2 regions of the Roseovarius bejariae genome follow, and region 2 is predicted to be linked to the other one. Evidence: riboswitches for the same ligand, from Rfam matches in the RefSeq annotation. Region 2 holds a riboswitch; the other holds the start of a gene.
What was found. A riboswitch is a leader RNA that binds a small molecule or an ion and turns the genes downstream of it on or off. The one in region 2 is predicted to bind cobalamin.

Region 1: linked by a shared signal. The riboswitch ahead of FDP25_RS10630 (CbtB domain-containing protein) and the one ahead of FDP25_RS14395 (TonB-dependent receptor plug domain-containing protein) in region 2 are both predicted to bind cobalamin.

Annotation. Positions count from the first base shown of each region.
Region 1 is NZ_SZWE01000001.1:2,216,222-2,220,801, forward strand. It holds gene smc (chromosome segregation protein SMC) at 1-1,172, opposite strand, end outside; cobalamin riboswitch at 1,469-1,690, shown strand; gene FDP25_RS10630 (CbtB domain-containing protein) at 1,726-1,890, shown strand; gene FDP25_RS10635 (CbtA family protein) at 1,894-2,577, shown strand; gene FDP25_RS10640 (hypothetical protein) at 2,624-3,127, shown strand; gene FDP25_RS10645 (DUF1636 family protein) at 3,132-3,458, opposite strand; gene cobW (cobalamin biosynthesis protein CobW) at 3,529-4,580, shown strand, end outside.
Region 2 is NZ_SZWE01000002.1:87,486-92,065, forward strand. It holds gene FDP25_RS14390 (TonB-dependent receptor domain-containing protein) at 169-2,199, shown strand; cobalamin riboswitch at 2,369-2,586, shown strand; gene FDP25_RS14395 (TonB-dependent receptor plug domain-containing protein) at 2,716-4,580, shown strand, end outside.

The DNA.
Region 1 (4,580 bases), on a different contig from region 2:
ACGTCTTCGGTCAGTTCCGAAAGCTGCGTTTCGCGATCCTGCAAGACTTGGGCCGCCTCGCGCGCCGCTTCGGCGGCATTGGCCAGCTTCTCGTCGTGGCCTTCGCCCGCCTTGGCCAGTTCGCGGGCCTCCCATTCCAGCCGTTCGATGGTTTCGCCTGCGTCGCGGTTGAGGCCCGATTCACGTTCGATGTCGCGGCCCAACTGCTCGATCCGGTTTTGCAGCGTCTCGATACGGGCGCGGGCGTTTTCCTCCTGGTCGTTGAGGGTGTCGCGTTGCACCTGAAGGCGTTGCAGGACCGCGGCCGCAATCGCCTCTTCCTCGCGCAGGGGCGGCAGGGATTCTTCGGCCTTGGCGCGGGCCTTGACGGCTTCGCGTGCGGCGGCTTCGGCCTGTGACGCGGCAGTTGTACGCTCGCGCAATTCCTCTTCGGCCCGGGCGCGGGCCTCGTCGGCCTCTTTCCAACGCCGATACAGCAACAGCCCTTCGGCCTGCCGCAATTCCTCGCCAATGGCGCGGTAGCGGGCGGCCTGCTTGGCCTGGCGGGCCAGTTGCGCCAGTTGCCCGGCCAGTTGTTCGATCACGTCATCGACGCGGGCAAGGTTCTGCTCGGCCCCCTTCAGCTTCAATTCCGCTTCGTGGCGGCGTTGATAGAGGCCGGAAATCCCGGCGGCTTCCTCAAGGATGCGCCGCCGCGCCTTGGGCTTGGCGTTGATCAACTCGCTGATCTGCCCCTGCCGGACCAGCGCGGGGGAATGCGCCCCGGTGGAGGCATCGGCAAACAGCATCTGCACGTCGCGCGCCCGCACATCCTTGCCGTTCACCTTGTAGGCGCTGCCCACGTCGCGGGTGATGCGGCGGACGATCTCAAGCTGATCGTTGTCGTTGAACCCCGAGGGTGCCAGCCGGTCGGAATTGTCGATATGGATCGACACCTCGGCAAAGTTGCGCGCCGGTCGCGAGGAGGCCCCGGCAAAGATCACGTCCTCCATACCGCCGCCGCGCATCGCCTTGGGCCGGTTTTCCCCCATGACCCAGCGCAGCGCCTCAAGCAGGTTGGATTTGCCACAGCCGTTCGGCCCCACGACCCCCGTCAGCCCGTCGGCGATGAAAAGGTCAGTGGGGTCCACGAAGCTTTTGAAGCCTGTCAGTCTGAGTTTTGAAAACTGCAAGGGCACCTCGGGCGGCGTGATTCCGGTTAAAGGGAAATGTGACGGGCGGGTGGGCGGCCTGTCAATGCAGAACCCCTGTATATGGCGTTTGGGAGTGAGTTATCCACAAGATATGCGCGAAATTCCGAGCATTTGGCGCCTGACATGGGGGGGTCGAGTGATAAGCAAGACTCAAAGACGGGCCCTGTGCGTGGCCGATTCCCTGCCATTTGGTGCTAGTAGTGCAACACCGGACACATGGCGTGCGCGCAAAGCAACCCGTCGCAAATCGTCTTGACGGGTACGAGTGTGCCGGTCATACAAAATCACGTAAAGGTTCCCGAATGGGCGCAAAGCGCCTTGGGATGAATTGGGAATGACGTGCAGGTGGACCCAAACAGGGCGCCCAATCGTCAGCCGCCCCCGCGACTGTAAGCGGAGAGCCCCTGCCATTATGCCACTGGTCCATCCGGGCCGGGAAGGCGGCAGTCAGGCAACGACCCGCAAGCCAGGAGACCAGCCTTTGCATGTGAAACCAGACCCCTCGGGTGAGAGGTAAAAAGGAGAACTGACTATGACTGCATTGGCTCAAACCGCCGCCAAATCCACCATTCTGTCGATCGTCGCCGCCATGGGGCTGGGCATCGGAATCGTGACCATCGCTGGCCACGTCCAAGCGGCCACCCTGCATGACGCCGCCCACGACGTGCGTCACGCAACCGGCTTTCCCTGCCACTGAACCATGTTTCAGAAAATTCTGACCAGCGCGTTGTTCGCTGGATTCTGCGCGGGACTGCTTGCGGCCGCGTTGCAGTTCGTTTTCGTGCAGCCGGTTCTGCTTCATGCCGAACTCTACGAGGGCGGTGACCTGGTGCATTTCGGAGGGGAGGCCGTAAGTGCCACGCCCGAGTTGCCCGGGTTCAACCCGATGCGCGATGGCCTGAGCCTGCTGTTCTCGGCCCTGATCTACGTGGGCTATGGGCTTATCCTTGTGGGCGCCATGGCGCTTGCCGCCGAGCGTGGGGTGACGATCACCGCGCGCAGCGGCCTGATCTGGGGCCTCGCGGGGTTCATCGTGGTGCATTTCGCGCCCGCTGCCTCGTTGCCGCCCGAGGTTCCGGGCGTGGCTTATACAGATCTCACCCTGCGCCAGATCTGGTGGTGGGGGACGGTGATTGCCACGGCGGCGGGCCTTGGCCTGATCGCCTTCGGGCGCGGTTGGGGTGCATGGGGCGCGGCGGTGATCCTGCTGCTGGCGCCGCATGTCATCGGTGCGCCACACCCCGAGTCCTTCACCGGCCCCGTACCGCCGGAACTCGCTTCGCTGTTCGCCTCGCGGGCCTTGGCGGTGGGCATGGCGGCCTGGGCGATGCTGGGCCTTTTCGCCGGGCATTTCTGGGCCAGTGACGATAACGCACAAGCGTGACAAATACCCCCGGCGGTGCGCTGCCGGGGCCACTAAGGGGAACGAAATGCCACGCACCTTCATCTTCCTGTTGATCGGCCTGTTCTTCGGCACCGGCCTTGGCTTTCTGGTCGCCGCCAGTACCGGCGCGCAACTGGAAGGGCATGAACACACAGGCGACACCGCCCACGACCATGCCGCCCATGATCACGGTCAGGGCGATATATCGGGCCACGATCATTCAAAATTGACCGAGGCTGGCACGCCGACCCCGACACTGGCCCTGTCGATCCACCCCGATAGCGACCAAAGCCGCAACCTGCATATCGAAACCAGTAATTTCACTTTCGACCCCGCAGGCGTCAACGGCCCGCACGAACCCGGCCACGGCCACGCGCATATCTATATCAACGGGGTGAAACAGCCCCGCGCCTACAGCCCTTGGGCGCAATTGAACGCGCTGCCCATCGGCACCCATGAGGTGCGCGTCACCCTCAACGCCAATGATCACAGCCAACTGGCCATCGACGGTACTCCCATCGAGGCCACGACAACGATTGAAATCGAATGACGCCCTACGCCGGAACCCGCCCCAGAAGGCAAAAGCGCAACCGCCCGGCGGGCCGCGCATCCTCGATCCAGCCATCGGGGCTTTCGGCGTATATCCGGGCGAACGACAGCGTATCGGCCAAATCCCCCTCGGCCTCGACCCCGCCGAACAGATACGTGGCCTTGCCCGGCGCGCGAAAGGCCACCGATAGCGGATTGGCGCAATTCGACATGCAGGCATGCTCCTGCACCTCGAAATCCATGCCCCGCGCCGCAATTTCAGCGCGCAGCGCCTTGGCAAAGCCCGGCCCGCTGCCGCATTCACATGTTGAACAAACCACGATCCGGTGCATGACGCTGTCCTTTCCAAACGCGGAGTAAGACAGCGCCGCCGCCCACGCAAGCCTGAGAAGGAACCTGCCCATGCCTGCCAAGATCCCTGCCACCGTCGTCACCGGCTTTCTGGGTGCCGGGAAAACCACCCTCATTCGTCACATGCTGGAAAACGCGGGCGGCAAGCGCATCGCGCTCATTATCAATGAATTCGGTGATCTGGGCGTCGATGGCGGCATCCTCAAGGGCTGCGGCATCGAAGGCTGCGCCGAGGATGACGTGATGGAGCTTTCCAACGGTTGTATCTGCTGCACCGTGGCCGAGGATTTCGTGCCCACCATGCAAAAGCTGCTGGACCGCCCCGATGCCCCCGATCACATCGTGATCGAAACCTCCGGCCTCGCCCTGCCGCAACCCTTGGTGCGCGCCTTCAACTGGCCCGAGATTTCCACCCGGGTGACTGTCGATGGTGTCGTCACCGTGGTCGATGGCAAGGCCGTGGCCGAGGGCCGCTTTGCCCATGACGTGGCCGCCGTCGATGCACAGCGGGCGCAAGACGAGAACCTCGATCACGACACGCCGCTTTCGGAACTCTTTGCCGATCAGGTCGCCTGCGCCGACATGATCGTCGTGAACAAATCCGATCTGCTGGCCGGCGACGAGGCCGAAACTCTGGTGGGGCGGCTCAAATCCGACAGCCGCGATGGCGTGCAGGTGGTCAAATCCATCATGGGCGCGTTGCCCGTCGATGTCCTTCTGGGGCAGGGCATGGGGGCCGAGGCCGATATGGAGGCCCGGCACGAGGTGCACCACCACCATCATCACGACCATGATCATGATGATGATCACGACCACCACCACGATCACGACCATGACGCTTTCGAAAGTTTCGTCGTTACCCGCCCCGAGATTGCCGACCCGGCGGGGTTCGCCGCCCAAGTGGCCGATGTGATCCGCGCGCATGACATCCTGCGCCTCAAGGGGTTTGCGGCTGTCTCGGGTAAACCCATGCGCCTGACGTTGCAGGCCGTCGGCCCCCGCGTCGACAGCTACTTCGACCGCCCCTTCGCGGGCGATGAGTCGCGCGAAACCCGTTTGGTGGTCATCGGTCAATCCGGCCTCGACCGCGCGGCGATCGCGGC
Region 2 (4,580 bases):
GATCCGGTGCGTGGCTTTCGTAAATTACTTGACTGTTTTAGTCTGATACGATTAACGCTGCAACCCGTTGCGATAAGATTCATCGCCAAATCATGAAATTGCCGCGCCAGCCTTTTGCAAGCTACGGCCTGAACATACAAAAGGATGGCGCAAATGCTTACCTCTGTGATGCGCGGAACAACCGCGCTTGTCTGCCTGTCACTGGCCGTGCCAGTGAGTGCGCAGGACGACCCGGGTTTCCTTGGAACGCTGGTTTTGACCGGCGGAAAGCGGGACCTGACCTTTGGCACGGCCCTGCCGCGGACCGTGGTCGGCGAAGAAGAAATCCAAGACCGACAAGCCAGTACGGTGGCGCAGGTGATCGATTCGGTCCCCGGTGTGACGCTGGTCAATGGGACGACGCCGCAAGGCTCGGGGATCAACATCCGTGGTTTCGGGGCGAATACAACCTATGGCTCGGATCAGAAGATCGCGATTCAGATCGACGGGGCGAGTCTCGGGTCGGAGGAACTCTATCGTATCGGGACGCAGCTTTTCACCGATCCGCTGCTTTACAAGAATGTTGAAGTGATCCGCGGCACCATTGGCAGTTTTGCCTATGGGTCGGGGATTGTCGGCGGTGTCGTGAAGCTGGAGACCAAGAATGCCAGCGATTTTACCGGCGGTGTGCCGGGGTTCGGTGGATCGCAGACGTTCGAATATAGTTCGAACGGGGATGGCTGGGTCAGTTCCACGAACCTTGCCTGGATGCCGGTGGAGGGGGCCGAGTTCCTGCTCAACTACAGCTGGCGGGAACAGGGGGATCTGAAAGCCGGTGACGGGACGACCATCGGAAACAGTTCGTTTGAAACCCCGTCTTTCCTGGCCAAGGGAAAGTTCACCTTCGGACAGGACGATGCCTATTCGCTGACATTCAGCCATTCGCAGACCGAGGCCGACGACAAGGACGTGCCCTATGACCAGTTCCAGACGACAGCGGGGAATTTCGGCCGGGTGGATCGCCTGACCGATACCAAGCAAACCTCGCTTGAGTATCGGTTCAACCCAGCGAATGACCTGATCGACCTGCGCGCCAACCTGTCTTATGCCGATCAGAAAATCGATACCGACTATATCGACGGCAGTTCGCCGTTTCAGGGCGGGATGTCCGTTGCGGCCTTTTGCGCCGATCCGTTTTTTGGCGTGATCTGTGCCGACAACCGGTATGAAACGACCAAGTTGACCATTTCCAACCGGGCGCTGTTTGATAGCGGGCGCGTTGCGCATGACATGCTGGCCGGGGTCGAGGGTATTCGCAAGGACCGGCTCAATGCCGCCAGTGCGCCGGGCGGGACCGACCGGCGTTTCGCGGTCTTCATGGTCGATGAAATGACCATCGGGCAATTCACCGTGACCCCCGCGCTGCGCTATGAAAATTCCCGTATCGAAAGTGCCGTTCCATTGGCGGGGGTGCCTGACAGCTATGACTCGGATGCTTTGATGGGGGGGCTGGCGGTGGCCTATGATTTCGGCAATGGCCTGTCGGTCTTCGGCAGCGGGGCCTATACCGAGGGCCTGCCGCTTATCGACGATCTTTCGGCCTCGGGCACCTCGCAGCGGCGTTTGGCGATGACCGAAAAATCGCACACCTTCGAAGTCGGGGCGGAATACAGCGGGACGGGTGTATTCGCACCGGGTGACAGCCTCACGATGCGTGGCAATCTGTATCAGACAAAGCTGTGGGACATTACCAGCTATACCGTGGCCGGGTCGACAGGGACCGATCTTGATGGTGTGACATCCGAGGGGATCGAGCTTGAGGCCTCATACGGTTTGGCGAATGGGTTTTACGCCGATCTGGCCGGGCACTTGGGCGAGGGGACGGAATATGCCCCGTCCGGGGCCTCGGCGACATGGCGCAACAGCCCGGCGGACCGGGTGCAGTTGACCCTTGGCAAGAAGTGGAACGATCATCTCGATCTGAGCTGGGAAGTCGTTCACACGACGGACAAGCGCGATGCGCTGGGCGCGGGCCTGCCCGACAGCACGGTGCATAACCTGCGCGCCACGTGGCGGCCCAAGCATGACTGGTTGACGGAAACCGAGGTGCGTTTCGGGATCGAGAACCTGTTGGACGAGGATTACGTCAGCCACCTGTCATCGCCCAGCCGCAAGGCCCCCGGGCGGACCTTCAAGGTTTCACTGACGAAAGCCTTCTGAAACCGTGCGCCGGGGCAGTGGCCCCGGCCTCTGTTCCTGATAGCCCGAGGTCTGGATGCGCCTCGGGTTATGCCCGTATCCTCCGTGAGATTTGTGGCTGATCGGCACCGCCTTGGGTGGGCCTTGGGTGTAAGCGCAATTCATCCTTTCCAGAACCATCATCTTGCGCTACGAGCCGAGTCGCTTCGGTCCGGGCGGTACGCCGTTCGGATAATAGGGAACACGGTGCGGTGTCATCTTTGAACGCCAATTCCGTGACTGCCCCCGCAACTGTAGGCGGTGAGTGAAGCCGGACCAATGTCACTGCCATGCCGGACAGCATGGTGGGAAGACCCGGCCAAGCCTCGACCCGCAAGTCAGGAGACCTACCGAAGTGATCACCCTGTCCGGACGCGGGGCGCGTCATGGGCAACGGACCTTCCGTAGTGGTGGCAATTTCACCGTTTGCGGGAGGGTGTGACCTCCTCAGACATCAAAAGGTTTTCGCGCTGCGGCGCGGGATGGAGGGGACAGAACATGACACGTACAATCGTGGCGGGGCTTTGCGCATCGACCGTCATATTAACTCAAGCGGCCTCGGCAGAGGAGGTGATGGACCTTGGGTCGATCATCATATCGGGGGGGCTGACCCCGATCGAATCTGAGAACTATGGCCGGTCGGTCTCGGTGCTGACGTCCGAGGACATCGAGGCACGCGGGATCAAGACGGTGCAGAACGCCCTGCGGCAGCTTCCGGGTGTTTCGGTCACCTCGACCGGCGCATCCTATACCACGGCAAGCATCCGGGGCGGGGACAGCAACCACTTCGTATTGCTGGTGGATGGTGTCGATATGACCAACGTGAATGGTGGCACGGTGCCGTTCCGGGGGATCGCCGTTCAGAACATCGAGCGGATCGAGGTTTTGCGCGGCCCGCAATCGGCGCTTTACGGCAGCAACGCGATGACCGGGGTGATCTCGATCACCACGAAACGGGCCGACGCGCCCGGCACGTCTTATGGCGGGAGTGTCGAGGTCGGGTCGAACAAGACGCTGAATTCCAACCTTTTCATCCGCCAGCAGGGGCAACGTGGCGATCTGAGCTTTGCCGTTACGCGCAACAAGACGGATGGCGAGGATGGCTCGCGCTATGACGGGGGCGATACCGAGGGCCTTGAAAGCCTGACGATTGACCTGTCCGGTCGCTACGAGGTGACCGATGGCGTGACCGCGGGCTTTACCTTTCGCAACGAGCAGCAGGATTACGACAGCGAGGACACCAAGCCATTTTTCGCGCCGCCGCTTGCCTCGCCGCTGTTTTACCAGGTGGAAAGCCCGCAGAATGGTGAGCGCGACGTGACCCTCGGGTCGCTCTGGGTCGAGGTGGGCGACGAGGACGAACGCGTGAAGCACCGGGTCAGCCTTTCGGGGTCGGACGTCAGGGAAGTGTCGCGCGACAGCCTGTATTTCGCGGATTTCAATAGCAAGGGAACGGATGTCAGCCTTCAGTATACTGGTAGTTTGGCGCTGGACGGGGCGTCGCTTGCGGCGACGAACCACCGTTTGAACTTTGTCGCCGAGGCGCAGGAACTGACCTATGCGTCCAGTTTCAACCCCGGCGGAAGCTACACCCGCGAGACCCAGTCGCTGGCGACGGAGTATCGCGCCGCGTTGGGCCGCGGGTTTGACCTGCAACTTGGCCTGCGTCATGACTTCAACGATGTTTTCAAGGATGCGACGACGTGGAATGCATCCCTGTCCTATCAACTGCCCGAAACCGATGTCCGCTTGCGCGGGGCGATTGGCAGTGCTGTCGTCAACCCGACCATGACCGAGCTTTATGGCTTCGTTCCCGGCAGCTATTCGGGCAATCCCAACCTGAAGCCCGAGGAAAGCCAGGCGATCGAGTTGGGCGCGGATGTGGGCCTTGGTGGCATGGGGATGCTGAGTGTGACGGCCTTTTGGTCGGAGGTCACCGATACGATTGCCGGAAGTGGCATGACATCCGTGAACCTGCCCGGAACCAGCAAGATCGACGGGATCGAGATCGAGGCCTCGATCGAGCCGGTGGCGGGCCTGTCGCTGACCGGAGGGTATACTTATCTGGATGCGCGCGACTCCACGGGGGCGCGGCTGCAAGGGCGGCCTGAACACGAGGTCACGCTGTCGGCCATTGCCGATGCCTTTGGTGGCCGTGGCACCGTGGGCCTTGGCCTGCGGCATGTCTCGGGGTCGGTCGCGCAGCAGTTCTTTGCTGGCAGCGGCTTTGCCACCCCTGCGCCCTTGGCCGAACTGCCATCCTTCACCACGGTGGACCTGTCAGCCGATTACATGATCTCGGATGGGGTCGTGCTGAACGCTCGGATCACGAACCTGACGGATGAGACCTATCAGGAGGCTTG